DNA from 3 places in the Streptomyces roseoviridis genome. Region 2 is predicted to be linked to each of the others. Evidence: riboswitches for the same ligand, from Rfam matches in the RefSeq annotation. Region 2 holds a riboswitch; each other region holds the start of a gene.

Evidence for each region. A riboswitch is a leader RNA that binds a small molecule or an ion and turns the genes downstream of it on or off. The one in region 2 is predicted to bind cobalamin.
Region 1: linked by a shared signal. The riboswitch ahead of ABD954_RS26580 (cobalamin biosynthesis protein) and the one ahead of ABD954_RS06715 (ABC transporter substrate-binding protein) in region 2 are both predicted to bind cobalamin.
Region 3: linked by a shared signal. The riboswitch ahead of ABD954_RS10990 (ribonucleoside-diphosphate reductase subunit alpha) and the one ahead of ABD954_RS06715 (ABC transporter substrate-binding protein) in region 2 are both predicted to bind cobalamin.

Annotation. Positions count from the first base shown of each region.
Region 1 covers NZ_BAAAWU010000001.1:5,881,862-5,889,342, forward strand. The annotation lists gene ABD954_RS26570 (putative cobaltochelatase) at 1-1,191, opposite strand, end outside; gene ABD954_RS26575 (cobyric acid synthase) at 1,367-2,875, opposite strand; gene ABD954_RS26580 (cobalamin biosynthesis protein) at 2,872-3,846, opposite strand; cobalamin riboswitch at 3,878-3,999, opposite strand; gene ABD954_RS26585 (hypothetical protein) at 4,134-4,355, opposite strand; gene ABD954_RS26590 (inorganic phosphate transporter) at 4,381-5,643, opposite strand; gene ABD954_RS26595 (alpha/beta hydrolase) at 5,980-7,107, shown strand; gene ABD954_RS26600 (hypothetical protein) at 7,352-7,481, shown strand, end outside.
Region 2 covers NZ_BAAAWU010000001.1:1,475,927-1,483,407, reverse strand. The annotation lists gene ABD954_RS06740 (HAMP domain-containing protein) at 1-2,546, opposite strand, end outside; gene ABD954_RS06735 (ATP-binding protein) at 2,704-3,132, opposite strand; gene ABD954_RS06730 (ATP-binding protein) at 3,189-3,731, opposite strand; gene ABD954_RS06725 (STAS domain-containing protein) at 3,728-4,168, opposite strand; gene ABD954_RS06720 (STAS domain-containing protein) at 4,208-4,609, opposite strand; cobalamin riboswitch at 4,699-4,894, shown strand; gene ABD954_RS06715 (ABC transporter substrate-binding protein) at 4,934-5,998, shown strand; gene ABD954_RS06710 (FecCD family ABC transporter permease) at 5,995-7,026, shown strand; gene ABD954_RS06705 (ABC transporter ATP-binding protein) at 7,023-7,481, shown strand, end outside.
Region 3 covers NZ_BAAAWU010000001.1:2,482,710-2,490,190, reverse strand. The annotation lists gene ABD954_RS10995 (ribonucleotide-diphosphate reductase subunit beta) at 1-340, opposite strand, end outside; gene ABD954_RS10990 (ribonucleoside-diphosphate reductase subunit alpha) at 340-2,709, opposite strand; cobalamin riboswitch at 2,841-2,963, opposite strand; gene mctP (monocarboxylate uptake permease MctP) at 3,064-4,686, opposite strand; gene ABD954_RS10980 (DUF3311 domain-containing protein) at 4,683-4,898, opposite strand; gene ABD954_RS10975 (hypothetical protein) at 5,304-6,596, shown strand; gene ABD954_RS10970 (AEC family transporter) at 6,604-7,481, shown strand, end outside.

The DNA of each region.
Region 1 (7,481 bases), 4.4 Mb from region 2:
GGACGCCGCAGCCTCCTCGGACGCCGGGGACTGCTCGGGCAGCGAGGACTCCTCGCGCCCCGCACCGTCGCTCCCGTCCGCCGGCCCCTCGCCCTGCGGCGGGATCCCGCCACCGCCACCGCCGTCGGGCCCTCCGCCACCCGGGCCGTCCGGCTCCGGGTCCTCGTCCGGCTCCTCGCCCTTGAACCGCTCCAGCGTCTCGTCGAGCTTGTCCTCGTCCAGGCCCGGAGCGTCGAAGGGCGAGCGCCGACGACGGTGGGGCAGGGCCAGCAGGGCCGCCTGCCGCACGTCCTCCGAGGTCACCTCGGTGCGCCCGGCCCACGCGGCGAGCGCGGTCGCGGTCCGCGCCATCACGATGTCGGCGCGCATGCCGTCCACCTCGAACGCGGCGCAGGTCGCCGCGATCTGCAGCAGCGCCGCGTCCCCGAGCACCACCCGCGGCAGCAACTCCCGCGCGGCGACGATCCGTTCGCGCAGCGCCGCCTCCTCGCCGGCCCAGCGGGCGGCGAAGGCGGCCGGGTCGTCCTCGAACGCGAGCCGGCGCCGCACCACCTCCACCCGCTGCTCCGGCTCGCGGGAGGCGGCCACCTCCACGGTCAGACCGAACCGGTCGAGCAGCTGCGGCCGCAGCTCGCCCTCCTCCGGGTTCATGGTGCCGACCAGCAGGAAGCGGGCCGCGTGCCGTACGGAGACGCCTTCGCGCTCGACGTGGGAGGCGCCCATGGCGGCGGCGTCCAGGAGGAGGTCGACGAGGTGGTCGTGCAGCAGGTTGACCTCGTCGACGTACAGGATGCCCCGGTGCGCCTGCGCGAGCAGGCCCGGCTCGAACGCCTTCACGCCCTCGGCGAGCGCCTTCTCGATGTCGAGGGCGCCGACGAGACGGTCCTCGGAGGCGCCGACGGGCAGTTCGACCAGGCGTGTCGGGCGCGAGACGCCCGGCGCGGGCTCGTGCGGCCCGTCGGGGCACTCCGGATCGGGCGCCTCCGGGGCGCACGAGAAGCGGCAGTCCGCGACGACGCCCATGGCGGGCAGGAGGGCCGTCAGGCCCCGCACGATCGTCGACTTGGCCGTGCCCTTCTCACCCCGCACGAGCACGCCGCCGATGTTCGGCGAGACGGCGTTGAGCAGCAGGCTCAGCCGCATGTCGTCCATGCCGACGACGGCGGTGAACGGATAGGGAACGGAGGCCATGAGCCGATACCCCTTTCGAGGGAACTGCTGCGATCGGAAGTGTCTGTGCGGCCCTGCCGGGCCGTCGTGGTGCGGTGCTCCCCGCGGACGCGGGGACGGCCTCGCCGTCAGCCCGGCCACGGGCGGAGTTCCGGCCGGTCGCCCGCACCGGCGGGGACGGCCGTGCCGGCGGCCCTCACGGCGCCCCGGGCGGCACGAACGGCAGCCCCTCCGGCGCGCCCTTCTCGATCAGCCGCATCAGCGCTCCGGTGTCGGCGTGCTCCTCGATCAGGTCGCCGAGGCGGTCGAGCTGTTCCTCGCGCAGGGCGCCGAAGGAGGTGTCGGGGGCCGGGACGAAGCGGCGCCCCGCGGCGGCGGCGACCTCGCGCAGGAACGCCCGGCGGAAGCCGTCGCTCTCCAGGGAGCCGTGCCAGTGGGTGCCCCACACCGCGCCGACGCGGCAGCCGTCGAGGAACGGCTCGCCGCCCACGACGTCGGCGACGCCGTGGTGGATCTCGTAGCCCTCGACGCGCTCGCCGAGCGCCTCGCCGACCGGCCGGGCCAGCGTCTTCTCGGGCGCGAACCGCACGCGTACGGGCAGCAGGCCGAGCCCGTCGACCGTGCCCGCCTTCGACTCGACCTCGTCGTCGATGCGCTCGCCGAGCGCCTGGAAGCCGCCGCAGACGCCGAGCACGGGACGGCCCTCGGCGGCCCGGCGGGCCAGCGCGTCCGCGAGGCCGCGTTCGCGCAGCCAGGCCAGCGCCTTCACGGTGCCCCGGGTGCCGGGCACGACGACCAGGTCGGCGTCGACCAGCTCCTCGGGCCGGTCGACGAACCGCACCACGACCCCCGGTTCGGCGGCGAGCGCGTCCACGTCGGTGAAGTTGGACATCAGCGGCACGGCGCACACGGCGACCCGCAGCACGTCCGCGCCGAGCGGCGGCGCCACCACGGACTCGCGCACCGCGCCCCGCAGCGAGACGCGCAGGCCGTCCTCCTCGTCGATGCCGAGCCCGTGCGCGTACGGCAGGACACCGAGGGTGCGGCGTCCGGTGAGGTCGTACAGCATGTCGAGGCCCGGTTCGAGCAGCGTGACGTCGCCCCGGAACTTGTTCACCAGATACCCGGCGACCAGCGCCTGGTCCTCCGGCGCGAGGAGGGCCGTCGTCCCGAAGAACTGGGCGAAGACCCCGCCCCGGTCGATGTCGCCGACGACCACGACGGGCAGCCGCGCGGCCCGGGCGATGCCCATGTTGACGATGTCGGTGCGCCGCAGGTTGATCTCGGCCGGGCTGCCCGCGCCCTCGCAGATCACCGCGTCGTACGTGTGCCGCAGCTCCTCCAGGCACGCGAGGACGGGCTCGAACAGCTCCTTCTGCCGGCCGCCGTGGTAGCCGCGGGCACTCAGCTCGCCGACCGGCTTCCCCATGAGCACGACCTGGCTGGAGCGGTCGCTGCCGGGCTTGAGCAGCACCGGGTTCATCAGGGCGGTCGGCTCGACGCGGGCGGCCTGCGCCTGCATGGCCTGCGCCCGCCCGATCTCCGCGCCCTCCCTCGTCACGAAGGAGTTCAGGGACATGTTCTGCCCCTTGAACGGCGCCACCTTGATGCCCTGCCGGACCAGCCACCGGCAGATGCCGGCCGTGACGACGCTCTTGCCCGCGTCGGACGTGGTCCCGGCGACGAGCAGCCCCCCGCCCCTCATGCGTACCTCCGCTTCACCGCGTTCGTCAGGATCCGGCCGCCCGCACAGGCGGCCAGGGTCAGCCAGGTCACCCGGCGGGACAGCCGGACCGCCCGGTCGATGTCGGCCACCTCGACGGCCCGCCCCTCCCCGCCCAGCACGGGCCGGTGCTCGACCCGTCCGCCGTACGAGAGGGTCCCGCCGAGCCGTACGCCGAGCGCTCCCGCGAAGGACGCCTCCACCGGGCCCGCGTTGGGGCTCGGGTGCTTCCCGGCGTCGGCCCGCCAGGCGCGCAGCGCGCCCCGGGGGTTTCCGCCCGCCAGGGTGGCGAGTACGGCGGTGAGCCGGGCGCCGGGCCAGCCGGCGAGGTCGTCGAGGCGGGCCGAGGCCCAGCCGAAGCGCCGGTAGCGGGGGGACTTGTGACCGACCATCGCGTCGAGGGTGTTGACCGCCCGGAAGCCCAGCAGGCCGGGCACGCCCGCGACCGCGCCCCAGAAGAGGGCGCCCACGACGGCGTCCGAGGTGTTCTCGGCGACCGACTCGACGACCGCGCGGGCCATCGCGGGCCCGTCCAGGGACTGGGGGTCACGGCCGCACAGGTGGGGCAGCCGCTCGCGCGCCACCTCAAGGTCGCCGGCCGCGAGCGCCCCGCCGATCGCGCGGGCCTCGCGGCCCAGTGTCGTACCGCCGACGACGGCCCACACGGAGGCGGCGGTCAGGGCGACGGAGGCGGCGCGGCTGCCCCGTACCGTACGGGCGGCGAGGGCGCCGAGGGCCACGGTGGTGCCGACGCAGACGGCGGTGTGCAGGGCGCCCCGGCCCCGGTGGTCGCCGTGGAGGCGCTTCTCGACCGCGGCCGCCGCCCGGCCGAAGGCGGCGACGGGGTGGCCGCGGCGGGGGTCGCCGAGGAGCAGATCGACGGCGAGGCCGACGGCCGCTCCGTAGGCGTAGACACGGGTGGTGCCGGGAACTCTGGGGCCGCGGCCGGGCATGGCGCTGTGTCCTCACTCAGGGTCCGCGCCCTGGGTCGACGTGACGGCGGCGAGAGTTCCTGACTCCCGGCCCCTCGGGGCCGGTCACAGTGGCGGGACCGCGCCGGAATCGCACCGGGCTTCCTCTCCTTTGCCGCCGTAATGGCCTCGGCAGTCCACCACGCCCCGCGAACGGCCGTCAACTCGCCCTTGACCTGCGCCGGGTCACTGTGCGAAGCACCACAGACACGAGCGGCCGGGCGGCCCGCACCGATGGTGCGGGCCGCCCGGCCGTCACGGTCGCCGGGTCAGGCGACGATCAGATAGATGCCGTACGCCACGGCCGCCGCGCACAGCGCGAAGCAGGCGTAGGCGCCGGTGCGGGCCAGGGCGGCGGAGCCGCCGTTCGCCGTGGCCTGCTCCTGCTTGGAGAGGCCGACGATGCCGAGCGTGAACAGGCCCACGAGGGCGACGGTCGCCACGAGGCTGACTCCGAAGACGGAGCCGAGAGCTGCCCAGTCGATCTTCATGCGGTTGCTTTCCTGTTCCTCTTGCTCAGACCGCGGCCGGGGCCGGGGGAGCGGTCGGGTCCGCCGTGCCGGGCGCGGGGATGGTGGCCTTCAGGTCCTCGTCCGTGACGGCGGCGACGGAGCCGGCCGGCGGCGGGGTGACCGCCGCGATGGCGGTGGTGACGACGCCCGCGGGCTCGGCCTCGGTCTCGACCTCGTTGACGTTGGTGTGGTCGACCACCTGGCGGCGGGAGACCAGCCAGATCGCGAGGCAGGAGGCGACCAGGAAGCCCGCGACCGTGTAGACGCCCCAGTCGCCCTGGCGGGCGACGTACTCGGCGCCCGCGCCGACCAGGCCGGCGGCCGGCAGGGTCAGGCCCCAGGCGACGAACATCCGGGTGGCCGTCGACCAGCGCACCACGCCGCCCTTGCGGCCCAGGCCCGCGCCCATGACGGCGCCGGAGCAGGAGTGGGTGGTGGAGAGGGAGAAGCCCAGGTTCGAGGAGGCCAGGATGACCGTGGCCGCGCTGGTCTGGGCGGCGAAGCCCTGCTGCGGCTGGAGGTCGGTCAGGCCCTTGCCCATGGTGCGGATGATGCGCCAGCCGCCGAGGTAGGTGCCCAGCGCGATCGCCACACCGGCGGAGACGATGACCCAGACCGGCGGGTTGGAGCCGGGCGCGAGGGTGCCGCCGGCGACCAGGGCGAGGGTGATGATGCCCATGGTCTTCTGCGCGTCGTTGGTGCCGTGGGCGAGGGAGACGAGACCGGCGGAGGCGATCTGGCCGGCCCGGTAGCCCTTCGCGGTGGTCTTGGCGTCCGCGTTGCGGTCGAGGCGGTACGTCAGCCGGGCGGCGAACATCGCGGCCAGGCCGGCGACCAGCGGGGCGGCGAGCGCGGGGAGGAGCACCTTGGTGACGACGACGCCGCCGTTGACGCCGCTGAGGCCGATCGAGGCGACGGTCGCGCCGATGAGGCCGCCCATCAGGGCGTGGGAGGAGCTGGAGGGCAGTCCGACCAGCCAGGTCAGCAGGTTCCACAGGATCGCGCCGACGAGCGCGGCGAGGATCACTTCGGGCTGGATGCCTGATTCGTCGACCAGACCCTTGGAGATCGTGTTGGCGACCTCCACCGAGAGGAACGCGCCGACCAGGTTCAGCACGGCGGACATGGCCACCGCCGTCTTGGGCTTGAGTGCGCCGGTCGAGATGGTCGTCGCCATCGCGTTGGCGGTGTCGTGGAAACCGTTCGTGAAATCGAACACGAGAGCTGTCACGACCACAATCGCGAGCAGCAGCGTGATGTGTTCCATTTACCCAGGCAATCGTTTGACGTCAGTGGCTCGTCGAACGTAGGCAACCTGAGTGAACGGAAGGTGAACTGGGCCCGGCAGCACGGTGTCCCGAACCGGGGTCGGCGGATTCCGTTTAGCGGCTCGGGGGCACCCCTGTCCACGATGCGGTCGCCCTGCGACCCCGGGTAATCCGTGCGGTGGCGGCATCCAGCCCCCGGCGGCCCCTGCCGCCGCTCCCGCCCCGTATCGCCCAGTGGACCGCTTCAGCCCCACGGAGGACCCCCGCGAGTGATCCAGGTCACTCGAAAGAGCCGCCCGGTGGCAGCGCGGGGCCCCGCTGCGGACACTGGGAGCGTGCGCCCGGCTACAGCGACGGCAGCGGCCGTCACCACAGTGATCGGTCTCGGCGCGGCCGCGGTGGCGGTCGGCCGGTACGCCAGCGACGCCGCCCTCGGGGTGCCGTCCGGACGCCCCCTCCCCGGCGACCCCAGACTCACCGTGCACGTCACGGGGCCCGGCCGGATCACCCTCACCCGCAGCCTCGCGTCGCTGCGGCCGGGCACGTACGGCATCGAGGCCCGGGGCGTGCACGCCGTCGTCGGCCCCGTCCTCGACCGGGTCCCGCACACCGCCGACACGGTGGTGCGCCGGCTCGAACGGGTCGAGCTCGGCGCCCTCGCCCCCGGCGACCGGCTCCGCCTCACCCCGCAGCTGCACTGCGGCACCCCCGGGACCGCCCTCGGCCTGCCCTACGAGGAGGCCGAGATCCCCGGCGAGCTCGGCACCCTGCCCGCCTGGGTCGTGCCCGGCCCCCGCTCCACCTGGGTGATCGCCCTGCACGGCCTCGGCACCACCCGGGAGCACCCGCTCAACCTGCTCCCCTTCTTCCACCGCCGGCAGATCCCCGTCCTCGTCCCCGCCTACCGGGGCGACCCGGGCGCGCCGGCCGCGCCCGACGGGCTCGGCCACCTCGGCGACTCCGAATGGCGCGACGTCGACGCCGCCGTCCGCTACGCCGTCCGCCGCGGCGCCGCGAACGTCGTCCTGCACGGCTGGGGCACCGGCGCGGCCATGGCCCTGCACGCCGCCGCGAGCTCCGGGGTGCGCGACCGGATCCGCGGCCTGGTCCTCGACTCCCCGGTCCTCGACTGGGAGGCCACCCTGCGCAACCTGGCCTCGGCCCGCCGCGTCCCCGGCCTCCTCCTCCCGCTCGCCGTGCGCGCCGCCCAGGGCAGGACCGGCCTTCGCGGCGACCGCCTCCAGGAGGCCGCCGACCCCCACGCCCTGCGCGTGCCGACCCTGCTCCTCCACGGCCCCGACGACACCATCGCCCCCTGGGACGCGAGCCGCCGCCTGGCCCGGCTCCGCCCCGACCTCGTCACCCTCGCCACCGTCCCCGAGGCCCCCCACGCGGCCATGTGGAACGCGGACCCGGTGCGCTACGAGGAGGCCCTGCGGCGCTTCCTGACGCCCCTGGTCTGAGGCCGCTCCCGGCGGCCCGCCGTGCCGTGCGGCCCCTCTCCGGTTCCCCGCCCCGGCCCGGTCCGGGCGGCCGGACCGGGCGCGGGCGGGCCCGCCCCGGACGCGCCGGACGCCGCTCGGAGGAGGACCCCGGCCGGGCCGCCGCCCGGCGCTGCCCGGGCCCGGGCGGCGGAAGGCGGGGGCGCCGCCGCGGCGTTGCGGATTCCGATTGGGCTTTCGGGCCGTCAGCGGGAAGACTGCCCCCGTGACGTCTCGAAAGCCCGATGAACCATTGGCGCGCAACTCCAGACTCCGACTCGTCCGTCCGCGGTCCCTCGCCACCGCGCGAAGGGCCGTGACGAACCGGCGCACCCGCCCGGCGCCCCGGCCGCCCG
Region 2 (7,481 bases):
TCCCGGCTGATCGACAGACCGAGGCCCGTCCCGCCGTACTGCCGCGCAGTGGTCCCGTCGCCCTGCTGGAACGCCTCGAAGATGTTGCGGAGCCGGTCGGCGGGTATGCCGACGCCGGTGTCGGCGACCCGGAAGGCCAGCACCGGCCGCCCGTCGCGCAGCACGGCCGGGATCTCGTCCGGGGGCGTGTGCTCCACGGTGAGCTCGACCCGGCCCTCCTCCGTGAACTTCATCGCGTTCGACAGCAGGTTGCGCAGCACCTGACGCAGCCGGCCCTCGTCCGTGGTGAGGTACGCCGGTACGTCGGGCGCGACCGTGACCGTGAAGTCGAGGCCCTTCTCGTCCGCGATCGGCCCGAAGGTCGCCCCCAGCGACTCCATGAGCTTGGACAGCGCGAACGGCTCGCGCCGCACCTCCATCTTGCCCGCCTCCACCTTGGACAGGTCGAGGATGTCGTTGATCAGCTGGAGCAGGTCCGAACCCGCCGAGTGGATGACCTCCGCGTAGTCGACCTGCTTCTCCGTCAGGTTGCCCTCGGGGTTCTGGGCGAGCAACCGGGCCAGGATCAGCAGGCTGTTGAGTGGGGTCCGCAGCTCGTGGCTCATGTTGGCCAGGAACTCGGACTTGTACATCGAGGTGCGCGACAGCTGCTGCGCCCGGGTCTCCAGCTCCTGCCGGGCCTGCTCGATGACCCGGTTCTTCGACTCGATGTCCTTGTTGCGCTCGGCCAGCAGGGCGGCCTGTTCCTGGAGTTCCGCGTTGGACCGCTGGAGCTCGCGCTGCCGCGCCTGCAACTCCTGGGTGCGGGAGCGCAGTTCGTCGGCGAGGTTACGGGACTGGGCGAGCAGCTCGTCGGTGCGGAGGTTGGCCACCAGGGAGCTGAGGACCGCGCCCGCGCTCACCACGAAGCGGTCGAGGAAGTCGCGCTGGAGCGCGCCGAAGGGCTGGAGCGAGGCCAGCTCGACGGCTCCCAGCACCTGGTCCTCCACCACGATCGGCAGCACCACCAGGGCGGCCGGCTCGGCGCTCCCGACGCCCGAGGAGACGGTGGCGTAGCCCCGCGGCACCGGATCGACCAGCAGGGTCCGCCGGTCCCGCGCCGCCTGCCCGACCAGCCCCTCGCCGAAGCGGAAGCGGCGCCGGGGGCCGCCGGGGCCGAGCGGCAGCCCGTACGAGGCGGCCAGGACCAGCTCCGGCCCCTCCCACTCCTCCGCGCCGCTCCCGGCACCGTCCGGCACCGGCTCCGCGCCGGGGCCGTGCGGGTCCGCGCCCCGGTCCGGGTCCGTCGTCGCCTCGCGGCCCTCCGCGACCAGGAAGAAGGCCCCGTACTGCGCCGACACCAGCGGCGGCACCTCCGCCATGATCAGCTCGGCGATCTCCGGCAGCCCTCGGGTGCCCTGGAGCAGGGCGGTGATCCGGGCCAGGTTCGTCTGCAGCCAGTCCTGCTCCTGGTTGGCGCGGGTGGTGGCGCGCAGCGACTCGACCATCGAGTTGATGTTGTCGCGCAGTTCGCCGACCTCGCCGGGCGCCTCGACGGTGATCGACCGGGTCAGGTCGCCCTCGGCGACCGCGCTGGTGACCTCGGCGATCGCCCGGACCTGCCGGGTCAGGTTCCCGGCGAGTTCGTTGACGTTCTCGGTCAGCCGCGCCCACGTGCCCGAGACGCCCTCGACCTCCGCCTGCCCGCCCAGCTTCCCCTCCGTGCCCACCTCGCGGGCCACCCGGGTCACCTCGGCGGCGAACGAGGACAGCTGGTCGACCATCGTGTTGATGGTGGTCTTCAGCTCCAGGATCTCGCCCCGGGCCGCCACGTCGATCCGGCTGGTCAGATCGCCCTGGGCGACCGAGGTGGTGACCTGCGCGATGTTGCGCACCTGGTTGGTCAGGTTGTCGGCCATGGAGTTGACGTTGTCGGTGAGGTCCTTCCAGGTGCCGGACACCCCGCCCACCCTGGCCTGGCCGCCGAGCAGCCCCTCCGTACCGACCTCGCGGGCCACCCGGGTGACCTCCTCGGCGAAGGAGGACAGCCGGTCGACCATGGTGTTGATGGTCTCCTTGAGCTCCAGGATCTCGCCGCGCGCGTCCACCCGGATCTTCTGCGTGAGGTCGCCCCGGGCGACGGCGGTCGCCACCTGGGCGATCGAGCGCACCTGCGAGGTCAGGTTGTCGGCCATCGTGTTCACGCCGCTGGTGAGCTCCCGCCAGGCACCGCGCGCGAGCGGTTCGCGCACCCGGCCGCCCAGGAGGCCCTGCCCGCCCACCTCGCCGGCGACGCGGGTGACCTCGGAGGTCAGCAGGGAGAGCCGGTCGACCATGTCGTTGTAGACGGTCGCGATCTCGCCCAGGACGCCGTCGGAGCCCTCGGCGAGGCGTACGGACAGATCGCCGTCCCGTACGGCGGTGAGCCCGGCGAGCAGCCGGCGCAGGGCGTCCTCGCCGGGTGGGGAGCCGCCGCCGTCGCCGCCCCACCCGTTCCGGCCGCCCCCGTCGCCGGGGGCGTCGCCGCCGTGACCGCGGTTGCGGTGTGCTGCTCTGCGCTGTGCCATGGAGGACCTCGTCCGCAGGTGGGCGCCCTACCCGTCCACTCTAGGTCCGCCCCCGGAACGGGTCCTCCGGAACGATCCGGCACCGAGGTCTCCCCGGGGGCTCGCTCCCTCGCCCCTCGCCTCCGCCGGCCTTCGGCCTCCGGCCTTCGGACACGGTCTAGCGCAGGACGTCCACCGTGAACCACACCGTCTTCCCGGCGCGGCCCCGGGGCACCGTGCCCCATTGCGCCGCGAGCCGCTGGAGCAGGTAGAGCCCGTGACCCGAGGGGCGGCCGGGGCGGTGCGGGCCGTGCGGCACGGGGCGGCGCGGGTTGCCGTCGCTGACCTGCACCCACAGCGCCCGGCCGCGGCCCTCCAGGCACAGCTCGTACGGGGCGCCGCCGTGCAGGCGCGCGTTGGTGACCACCTCGGAGACCAGGAGCAGGACGTCCTCGACCGGCTCGCGCCCGCGCGTCCCCGCCCGGCCGAACCACGCGGCGAGCGCCCGCTGCGTCAGCGCGCGGCACTCCGCCAGCATGCCGGGACCCTCCGCCAGCTCGTAACGCGCCGACCGGCGGGTGGTCACGGTCTCCTCTCCCGTGGACATGCGCTGCGGATTACCGCTGACGGCCGGGTCAAACACCCGGCCGCCCGGTCGGCGGATCAGACGCCCGGCGCGTCGCCGCGCGACCACGGCGGCGGGGACGGCGGGCCGACCTCCAGCCAGACCACCTTGCCCGGGCTTCCGTCGTCCTTGGCCGCCGATCCCCAGTCCTTGGCCAGCCGGTCGAGCACCATCAGACCGTGGCCGCCGGGCAGCGAGGGCGAGCGCGGCACGTTCGAGCGGGGGGCGGCGGGACTCGCGTCGTACACCTCCACCCGGAGGTGGCCCCGGGAGTGGCGCAGGACGAGCTGCTGCGGTCCGCCGGCGTGCAGACAGGCGTTGGTCACGACCTCGGAGACCATCAGCAGGACGTCCTCCGCCCGCTCGCGGTCCTCCGGCGTCGCTCCGGGCAGCCAGCCCCAGTCGGTGAGCGCCGCGGCGGTGAAGTCGCGGCAGCGCGTGACCGCGCCGCCGGCGCCGTGCAGCAGCAGCCGCCTGACCTGCCCCTGCGCGAGGTTCCCGGTGCCTTCGGGACCGCCGGCCCCCCTGGGGTCGCCGGTGCTCCCGGTGTTGCCGGCCCCCGCGGTGTCCCCGCGCCTCATGACCCCTCCGCCGCTGGTGACCCGTTCGTCGCCGGTGATCCCTCCGCCGACGCGCCGCCCGTCGCGGGGGTGTCCGCGAGTGCGGCGGCAGTGTCCTCGTATACCCGGAAGACGGCCCGGGCACCCGTGATCTCGAACATCCGGTTCACCGGGGCCCGCAGCGCGGCGAGGTCGAGTCTCCCGCCGGCGTCCAGCATCCGTAGTCTGGCCCGCAGGAGGACGTTGAGCCCGGTCGAGTCGCAGAACCGCAGCCCCGCGCAGTCGACGACGATCCGTCCGGCGCGGGCGTGCCGCACCAGCGCCTCCTTCAGCGGGGCCGCCGTGTCGTGGTCGAGCTCGCCCGTGACGGTCACCACGACCGTGCCGGGTTTTCGCCCCTCCAGGACGTCGACGTCGAGCCGTCCCGCGAAGTCCTCCGCTGCCTCCGTGGCTCCCATGCGGTCAGCTCCCTTCTGTCCTCGGCGGTCCCACCATGATCAGGCGCAGCGCGGGCCGACACGATCCTCCACGACCGTGAAGAGGCCCAGTGTGCCCGTCAGGGCGAACAGCTGGCGCAGTTGCCGGGGCAGGGGCCCCGCGACCACGAGACGGTGGCCGGCGAAGTGGGCGGCCACCAGCTCGTGCAGGAAGGAGGAGTCCCCGAAGACGACCCGGGAGACGTCGAGGACGACCTCGCGGCTTCCTTCGGGGCGCGCCTCGGCGAGCGCCCGGCGCAGACAGCCCACCGTCTCGATGTCGAACTCGCCGTTCGCCGACAGGACGACGACGCCCGGCGCGGGCGAGAACTCGCGCACGACCCACGCCGTGCCCGACGAAGCCCGGTACGTACGGGGCTCCGGAGCCGAGTCCGGGGGTGGCACGGGCTGCGCGTGGACCATGGCGGCACCTCCGTCCAGCACGTGCCCCGATCCGGACCCCCTATGCACACGGGCCGGCCGCGGGACGCCCGTGGAGCGATCTTGGGCTGTGGTAGCTTGCCGTAGCCAGTCGAACTCCCGTGCGTGACGCACGGTGGTCAGGGAATCCGGTGCGAATCCGGAACTGACGCGCAGCGGTGAGGGGGACGGGCGGGGCACGACGCCACTGGGCCGCGGAACGGCCCGGGAAGGCGCCCCGGCCGAGCGAACCCGAGTCCGAAGACCTGCTGGCGGACCGTACGGACCGGGCCTCGCGCACAGGGCCCCCGACCACCAGGATGAGCCGTGCCCCTGCACCGTCCCGCGCCCCCGCACCCTTCCGCCCGTCCCGCGGCCCTGCTGCTCTGCGGGGTGCTGCTCCTCACCGCCTGCGGCACCGCGCCCACCACGACCGCCGGCGGAAAGAACGGCTCCAAGGCCGCCGCGTCCGCGACGTCCCTGAAGAACTGCGGCCGGACGGTCCAGGTCCCGCCCGGCGGCCCCCGGCGGGCCGTCTCGCTCAACCAGGGCACCACCGAGATCATGCTGGCGCTCGGCCTCGCCGACCGCATGGTGGGCACCGCCACCTGGACCGACCCGGTCATGAAGGGGCTGGAGAAGCCCGCCGCCGCCGTGCCCCGCCTCGCCGAGAACAACCCGTCCTTCGAGAAGGTCCTCGACACCGAACCCGACTTCGTCGCCGCCTCCTTCGCCTCCACCCTCGGCAAGGGCGGCGTCGCCACCCGCGAACAGTTCGAGCAGCTCGGCGTCCCCACCTACCTGTCCCCGGCCGACTGCGTCGGCAAGGACAACTCCGGCGGCGGCGACGGGAAGCGGACCACGCCGCTCACCATGGAGACCGTCTACGGAGAAGTGCGCGACCTCGCCCGGCTGTTCGGCGTCGAGGACCGCGGCGAGCGGCTCGTCGCCGAGCTGAAGGGCCGCGTGGCCAAGGCCACCACCGGCCTGCGCGCCGCGGACGTCCGCGTCCTCTACTGGTTCTCCGACGCCCGCTCGCCGTACATGGCCGGCTGCTGCGGAGCTCCCGGCGTCATCACCCGGGAGACCGGCACCCGGAACGTCTTCGACGACACCACCGAGGAATGGCCCCAGATCGGCTGGGAGACCGTCGCCGACCGCAACCCCGACCTCCTGGTGATCGGCGACCTCACCCGCAAGGCACAGTCCGGCGAGAGCGCCGCCAAGAAGATCGAGTTCCTGGAGTCCGACCCCGTCACCCGGAAGATGGACGCCGTACGGAACAAGAGGTACGTGCTCCTCAGCGGCCAGGCCATGAACCCCACCATCCGCACGGTCGAGGGCATCGAGCAGGTCGCCGCGGCCCTGCGCGCCGCCGGCCCCGCGAAGTGACCGGCGCGACCGCCCGGGCCGGCACGCTGCTGCGCGCCGCCGCCGGCTGCGCCGTCCTCCTGCTTTCCCTCGCCGTCGCCGTCACCATCGGTCCGGCCCACATCGGCGTCACCGACGTCTGGTCCGCCGTCTCCGCCCACCTCGGCGGCGCCCCCTCCGGACTCGGCCCCATCCGCGAGGGCATCGTCTGGAACCTGCGGCTGCCCCGCACACTGCTCGCCGCCGTGTGCGGGGCCGGGCTCGCGCTCTGCGGAGCGGTGATGCAGTCGCTGCTGCGCAACCCGCTCGCCGACCCCTTCGTCCTCGGCGTCTCCTCCGGAGCCTCGACCGGCGCCGTCGCGGTCGTCGTCCTCGGCGCCGGCGGCGGAGCCGTCTCCGTCTCCGCCGGCGCGTTCGCCGGCGCCGTCTGCTCCTTCGCCGCGATGCTGCTGCTCAGCCACGTGCTCGGCGGCACCACCGACCGGGTCGTGCTGTCCGGCGTCGCCGCCATGCAGCTGTTCTCGGCGCTCACCTCCTTCGTCGTCGTCACCTCCGCCGACGCCGAGACCACCCGGGGCGTCCTGTTCTGGCTGCTCGGCTCGCTCAGCGGCGCCGGCTGGACCGACGTGTGGCTGTGCCTCGCCGTCCTCGCGCTCACCCTGGCCGTCTGCCTCGCCCACGCCCGTACCCTCGACGCCTTCGCCTTCGGCCAGGACGCCGCCGCCACCCTCGGCGTGCGCGTCGCCCGGACCCGGCTCGTGCTGCTGACCGCGACCGCCCTGCTCACCGCGGCCCTCGTCAGCTCCGCGGGCGCCATCGGCTTCGTCGGCCTCGTCGTGCCGCACGCCGCCCGCGCCCTGGTCGGCTCCGGCCACGGCCGGGTGCTGCCGGCGGCGGCCCTCGGCGGGGCGGTGTTCCTCGTCTGGGTCGACACCCTCGCCCGTACCGTCCTCGAACCCCAGGAGGTACCGGTCGGCGTCGTCACCTCCCTCGTCGGCGTCCCCGCCTTCGTCCTCGTCCTGTACCGGAGCAGGAGCACCCACCGATGACCCTGCGCGCGGAACGCGTCACCCGCACCGCCGGCGGCCGCCTGATCCTCGACGGGGTCACCGTCACGCCCGCGCCCGGCGGCGTCACCGGCCTCCTCGGCCCCAACGGCTCCGGCAAGTCCACCCTGCTGCGGCTCCTCAGCGGAGTCCTCGCCCCCGCCTCCGGCGTCGTCACCCTCGACGGCCGGCCGCTGCCGGAGCTGCGCCGCCGCGAGGTGGCCCGCCGCGTCGCCGTCGTGGAACAACAGGCCGACACGCTCGTCGAGCTGACCGTCGCCGACGTCGTGCGCCTCGGGCGCATCCCGCACCGTCGCGCCTGGTCCGCCCCGTCGGCCGCCGACGAGCGCGCGGTCGGCGACGCCCTGCGCCGCACCGGCCTGACGGACCGGGCCGCGCAGCCCTGGCACACCCTGTCCGGCGGCGAACGCCAGCGCGTCCAGATCGCCCGCGCCCTC
Region 3 (7,481 bases), 1.0 Mb from region 2:
GCAGCGTCAGGTAGAACTGGACGTGCACGGCCTCCTCGAAGAGCTGGCGCGACAGGTAGAGCCGCGCCTCCGGGGAGTTGATGTGCTTGTAGAGCGTCAGCACCAGGTTGTTCGCCACGATCGAGTCGCCGGTCGCGAAGAAGGCGACCAGACGGCCGATCATGTGCTGCTCGCCCGGCGTGAGCTTGGCGAGGTCGGCGACGTCGGAGTGGAGGTCGACCTCCTCCACGGTCCAGGTGTTCTTGATGGCGTCGCGGTAGCGCTCGTAGAAGTCGGGGTAGCGCATCGGACGCAGGGTCAGCTCGAAGCCCGGGTCGAGCAGGTTCTTCTCAACGGTCATTACTGGCAGGCCTCGCAGGACTCGGGGTTCTCAAGGGAGCAGGCGAGTGCGTCGGCGTCCGGCGTCGCCTGCTGGACGGGGAGGGTGGTGGCCTGGGCGGCGCGGGCGATCCGGGTCGCCGGGCGCGAGCGCAGGTAGTACGTGGTCTTCAGGCCCTGCTTCCAGGCGTACGCGTACATCGACGACAGCTTGCCGATGGTCGGCGTCTCCAGGAACAGGTTCAGGGACTGCGACTGGTCCAGGAACGGGGTGCGGGCCGCCGCCATGTCGATGAGGCCGCGCTGCGGGATCTCCCAGGCCGTGCGGTACAGCTCGCGGACCTCCGCCGGCACCCAGGCGAAGCCCTGCACCGAGCCGTTGGCGTCGCGCAGCGCCTCGCGGGTCTGCGCGTCCCAGACGCCGAGCCGCTTCAGCTCGTCCACCAGGTAGGCGTTGACCTGGAGGAACTCGCCGGACAGCGTCTCGCGCTTGAACAGGTTGGAGACCTGCGGCTCGATGCACTCGTAGACGCCGGCGATCGAGGCGATCGTCGCGGTCGGGGCGATGGCGAGGAGCAGGCTGTTGCGCATGCCGACGGCGGCGATCCGCTCGCGCAGCGCGGCCCAGCGCTCGGGCCAGTTCAGCTCGACGTCGTAGTGGTCCGGGTGCAGAACGCCGCGGGCGGTGCGGGTCTGCTCCCAGGCGGGCAGCGGACCGCTGCGCTCGGCGAGGTCGGCGGAGGCCTCGTAGGCGGCGAGCATGATCCGCTCGGCGATCTTCGTGGACAGCGCACGGGCGGCGGGCGAGTCGAAGGGCAGCTTCAGCTGGAAGAAGACGTCCTGGAGGCCCATCGCGCCCAGGCCCACCGGGCGCCAGCGGGCGTTGGAGCGGCCGGCCTGCTCGGTCGGGTAGAAGTTGATGTCGACGACTCGGTCGAGGAAGGTGACGGCGGTGCGGACGGTCTCGTCGAGCCGCTGCCAGTCGAGGTCGCCGGTGGCGGTGTCGACGAAGGCGCCCAGGTTGACCGAGCCGAGGTTGCACACGGCCGTCTCGCCGTCGTTCGTGACCTCGATGATCTCGGTGCAGAGGTTCGAGGAGTGCACGACGGTGCCGGGCTCGGCGGTCTGGTTCGCGGTCCGGTTGGAGGCGTCCTTGAAGGTCATCCAGCCGTTGCCGGTCTGCGCGAGGGTGCGCATCATCCGGCCGTACAGGTCGCGGGCCGGCATGGTCTTGCGGGCCAGGCCCGCCGCCTCGGCCTTGCGGTAGGCGGCGTCGAACTCCTCGCCGTACAGGTCGACCAGCTCGGGCACGTCGGCCGGGGAGAACAGCGACCACTCGGCGTCCGCGTTGACCCGGCGCATGAACTCGTCCGGGATCCAGTGCGCCAGGTTGAGGTTGTGGGTGCGGCGGGCGTCCTCGCCGGTGTTGTCGCGCAGCTCCAGGAACTCCTCGATGTCCGCGTGCCAGGTCTCCAGGTAGACGGCGGCGGCGCCCTTGCGGCGGCCGCCCTGGTTCACGGCGGCGACGGAGGCGTCGAGGGTCTTCAGGAACGGCACGATGCCGTTGGAGTGGCCGTTGGTGCCGCGGATCAGCGAACCGCGGGCGCGGATGCGGGAGTAGGAGAGCCCGATGCCGCCCGCGTGCTTCGACAGGCGCGCCACCTGGTGGTAGCGGTCGTAGATGGAGTCCAGCTCGTCCTGCGGGGAGTCCAGCAGGTAGCAGGAGGACATCTGCGGGTGGCGGGTGCCGGAGTTGAAGAGGGTGGGGGAGGAGGGCAGGTAGTCCAGCCGGCTCATCAGCCCGTACAGAGCCGCCACTTCGTCCACGGCGCGGGTGCTGTCGTCCTCGGCGAGGCCGGAGGCGACGCGGAGCATGAAGTGCTGCGGGGTCTCGATCACCTTGCGGGTGATCGGGTGGCGCAGCAGGTAGCGGGAGTAGAGGGTGCGCAGACCGAAGTAGCCGAAGCGGTCGTCGGCGGCCGGGTCGATCGTCGCGTCGAGCCGGGCGGCGTGCCGGGTGACGAAGCCGGCGGTGCGGTCGGCGATCAGGCCCTCGCGGTGGCCGACGGCCACGGAGGCGGAGAAGGACACCGCGCCCTGGCCGGCGGCCTCTTCGGCGATGGTCCGGGTGAGCAGCCGGGCGGCGAGCCGGGAGTACGCGGGGTCCTCCGCGATCAGGCCCGCGGCGGCCTCGGTGGCCAGCTCGCGCAGTTCCGCCTCGTCCGAGCCGGCGTGCCGGCCGCGCAGCGCGGCGGCGGCGACCCGGCCCGGGTCGGTGTCCGGGAGGTCGGCGGTGAGGTCGGTCAGGGTGCGCAGCAGCGCGGTCCCGGGGCCGTCGTTCGCCGTCTCGGTCGGGGTGACTGAGGCCGGATCGGCGGGCGCGATGGTCACGGTGGGGCTCTCCCTCGGCTCGGCTCGGGGCAGCACGGGGGAGGCGGAAGGCGGCGCGCCGCAGGCACGGCGGCGCCGCGACCACCGGCCCACTCCGCGAGGCCCGGACGTCTGTGGCACCCGGAACGTACGGACCGGGCGCACTGTCGGCAGGTCTTCGGACTCACTTCGTACGGAAGCGCAGGAAGTACACCGTTGCGGGACAGTTCCGGATTTCCACCGGATTCCCCTGCGGCGACAGCGAGCACGAGCATACATGTGGGGGGCGCCGCTCGTGGCACCCCCCACATGTTGTGTCGTACGTCCCAAGTCCTGCAACGGTGTGCGTCGTACGACCCGACTGCGCGCCCCGGGTCAGTGTCCGGCGCCCACCTTCGGCAGCTCGGTCACGACGCCCTTGTCGCCCGCGTCGGCGGTGTAGTCGCCGGGCTCCGTCTCGTCGACGCCCTCGGGGGCCTTGACGGCCTTGAGGACGACGGTGAGGACGACGGTGACGAGGAGGTTGAGGACGAAGGCGGTGAGGCCGATGTAGCCGATCTCGCCGATGCCCGGGATCGCGGCGGCGGAGCCGCCGAAGTGCTTCTGGGTCGGGCTGGCGACTCCGTACGCCGCCACCGTGCCGTAGATCATGCCGGCGGCCCAGCCCGCCACCAGCGCCCAGCGGTGGAACCAGCGGGTGAACAGGCCGAGCACCAGCGCGGGCATCGTCTGGAGCATCCAGATCCCGCCGAGGAGCTGGAAGTTGATCGCGACGGACTTGTCCATGGTGAGGATGAAGACCAGCGCGCCGACCTTCACCAGGAGCGAGGCGATCTTGGAGACCTTGTGCTCCTGCTCGGGGGTGGCGTCCGGCTTGAGGAAGTCCTTGTAGACGTTGCGCGTGAACAGGTTCGCCGCGCCGATGGACATGATCGCGGCCGGGACCAGGGCGCCGATGCCGATGGCGGCGAAGGCCAGACCGGCGAACCAGTCGGGGAACATGTCCTCGAAGAGCTGGGGGATGGCCAGCTGGGGGTTGGTCACGCTGACGCCGGCGGCGATCGCCATGAAGCCGAGCAGGGCGAGGAAGCCGAGGAGCACCGAGTACAGCGGCAGGATCGTCGCGTTGCGGCGGATCACCTCGCGTCCGCGCGAGGAGAGGGTGGCCGTGATGGAGTGCGGATACATGAACAGCGCGAGCGCCGAGCCCAGCGCCAGGGTGGCATAGGCCCACTGGCTCTGCGGTGCGGTCACCAGCTGGCCGCGGGGCTTGCCGGTCGCGGGGTTGGGCTGGCCGAAGGCGGCCTCCGCCTTGTCGAAGATCTCGGCGAAGCCGCCGAGCTTGATGGGGATGTAGATGACCGCGACCACGATGACGACGTAGATGAGCACGTCCTTCACGAAGGCGATCAGTGCCGGGGCGCGGAGCCCGGACGAGTAGGTGTAGGCGGCCAGCACGCCGAAGGCGATCAGCAGGGGCAGGTCCTTGACGAACCAGTGGGTGTGCGCGTCGCCGCCGACGCCCATGACGTCCAGGACGGCCTGGATGCCCACCAGCTGCAGGGCGACGTACGGCATCGTGGCGAGGATGCCGGTGAGCGCGACGGCCAGCGAGAGGCCCTTGGAGCCGAAGCGCCCGCGCACGAAGTCGGAGGCGGTGACATAGCCCTTGCGGTGGGAGACCGACCACAGGCGGGGCAGGAAGACGAAGGCCACCGGGAAGGCGAGGATCGAGTACGGGATGGCGAAGAAGCCGGCCGCCCCGGCCGCGTAGATGGCCGCCGGAATGGCGACGAAGGTGTACGCGGTGTAGAGGTCGCCGCCGAGCAGGAACCAGGTGATCCAGGTGCCGAAGCTCCGCCCGCCCAGGCCCCACTCGTCGAGGTTGTTCGCGTTCTCCACGCGGCGCCACCGGGCCGCCAGGAAACCCATGACCGTTACGAGAGCGAAGAGCAATCCGAAAACCGCGAGCGCGACGCCGTTTATCCCTTGGGTCATCGCGGCGTTCCTTCGCTGTCGGTCCGCCGGTCACGGCGCAGCAGTACGAGGGCCAGGGCGGTGAGCCCGGCGGCGACCGGAATCCAGAGCATCTGGTACCAGTAGAAGAACGGGATGCCGAGCAGGGTCGGCGTGATGCGCGCGTACGAACTCACCCAGAGGATCCCGGCGAACGGGGCGGCCAGGCAGAAGATGGCCAAGAGACGTCTCACCGTGAACCTGGGTCCCGGATTTCCGTTTTCGGACGGAGCGGACATTTCCGCGGCTCCCATTCTCTCTGTGACGTGTGCAGGGGTGGACGAAATTTGGCAGGTTACCGGTGCGTAGCGCAAGCGCTCACACCGAATGATCACTTTGTCCGCTCGCGCTGCCTGCGACTTCGGTTCTTTGCGTATGCGGCGAGTTTTGTCAAGAGGGTTTTCCGAGAGGGTCGTTCGCATGCCGGGAAGGGGGTTGACTGGCTGAGAGCAGGCTCGTTAGCGTCCATCGGCGGCGAGAACTTCGCCGGTCAAAAAGTGAGTTCTGTATGGCGGAAAATCTTCGGTGCCGGCCCGGCTCCGAAGGCTCAGCTCAGTGGATGGAAACGCAGCGCGATCTCACAGAGGGGAACCTCGTTCATGGCTCTGCACATGCCCGCCGACCACCAGCCGCGATACTCCGACTTCAACCTCACGGGACTTTCTGACGAAACCATGCGAGAGGGCGGTGAAAGGGCTCTCTTCGGCGCTGACGACGACCTCAAGTTACAGTTGATCGAGGCGCTGGCGAACGCAGGAATCCGCGATATCGACCTGGGCTCCGGACTCACCGAGCCGGCCTTTCTGCGACGCGTTCTCGATTCGAAGTACCTCCTCGGCCGCATACCGGAGGACACCCAGTTCGTCTTCAACCTGACGCTCAAGACCTGGGAACCGCTCTCCGAGGCGCTCAAGGTCGTGCCGCGTGAATACCTCTCGCGCATCCAGGTCTCGCTCGGAATGGTCGAGTACAAGCAGGAGGAACGACTCCTCGAACGTGCTCACGAGAAGCTGACCAGCATCGGCGTCGGATCCTTCCGGTCCAGCATTCTCAATGCCTTCTCGCACGAGATCGACGAAGAGCGCTATGCGTTCATCAACGAGCAGATCGAGCGGGTGCGCCGGCTCGGCATCAATCTGGTGCGCGTCAACGACTCCATCGGCACGCTGCTGCCCCACGCCACCGGGATCCTCGCCGCCAACCTGGTCCGCGACAACCCGGACGTCACCTTCTACCTCCACGCCCACGACGACATCGGACTCGGCCTCGCCAACTCCCTCGCCTCCGTCTTCAACGGCTTCAGCATGGTCGAGGGCGGCGTCGCGGGCTTCGGCAACCGGGCCGGCCTCGCCAACGTCGAGGTGATGAGCCACATCTTCGCCGACCGCCGGATCACCGTCGGCGGCCGCACCCTCGACAGCAAGAAGCTCTCGGAGGTCGCGCACCTGGCGGAGCGGGTCTTCATGGCCCTGCCCAACGTCTACCGTCCGATCAGCGGCCTGCTCACCCAGACCGAGAACGCCGGCATCGTCAACGTGCCCGACTACCTCGGCGTGACCCGCGAGGTCGAGTACTTCCTCAACCCGATCGGCCTCTTCCCGGTGACCGTCGGCCAGATCCTCGGGAACGCCGGAATGCCCGAGGAGATCACCTCGGACGAGAAGTTCCTCGCGGCGGTCTGCGACCGGATCAAGAACTACATGGAGAAGGACCTCTACGAGCGCAAGCGCGCCCACTTCGAGGAACTCGTCCGCCAGGTCCACGAGTTCTACGCGGACTTCGTCCGGCTCGACGACGTCCAGACGACCGCCCTGGAGGTCCTCCAGGAGCAGGGCTCCGCCTCCGACGCGGCGACGGCCCGCGCCAAGGCCGTGGTCCGGTCCGAGGGCTGATGACCCAGTGGAACTGAGCGCGATCCTGAACGCGATCGTGCCGCTGTTCGCCATCGTGGCGATCGGCTACGGCGCGAGCGCGTTCAGGGTGTTCCAAGGAAACACGGCACAGGCGGTCAACGACTTCGTCTACTGGATCGCCCTGCCGGCCCTGCTCTTCCTCGCGGTGGCGAAGGCGGACCTGTCCGAAGGGGTGCCCTGGCAGTTCGTCGCGGTGGCCCTGGTGTCGATCGTGGTGTCCTATCTCGTCGCCATGGCAGGTGCCCGCGGGATCTTCCGGCGGGACACCAAGGTCGCCTTCACCCTCGGACTGATGGCGGGCTACGGGAACGTCGCGTACATGGGAGTGCCCCTGCTGCTCGCGGCCCTCGGGCCGCAGGCGGCACTCCCGGCCGCCATCGGCCAGCTGATCCACAACATGTTCAACATGGTCTGCTATCCGGCCGTCCACACCCTGCTCGACGCCAAGGCGCCGCGCAAGGACGGCCCGGGTGCCATGCTGAGCACCGACCGGCCCGCGATCGGGCGGGAGATCGCCAAGAAGGTCCTGCTCAACCCCGTCTTCCTGTCGGTGGTCGCGGGCCTCGCCTTCTCGCTCTCGGGCCTCGGCCTGGCCCGGCCGGTGCACGACACGATCGATCTGCTGGGCGGCGCGGCCGCGCCGGGCGCCCTCTTCGCGGTGGGCCTGACCCTGCGCAAGGCGGTGAGCGGGATGCGCGACGGGTCGGTCGGCGTGGCCGAGGTGGGCTTCGCGGTCGTCATCAAGACCGTGGGCATGCCCCTGCTGGCGCTGTTCCTGGTCACCGTGGTGTTCCCGATGCCCCCGCTGTGGGCCGCCGCGAGCGTCATCCTCGCCGCCATGCCCAACGCGGCGACCGCCTACGT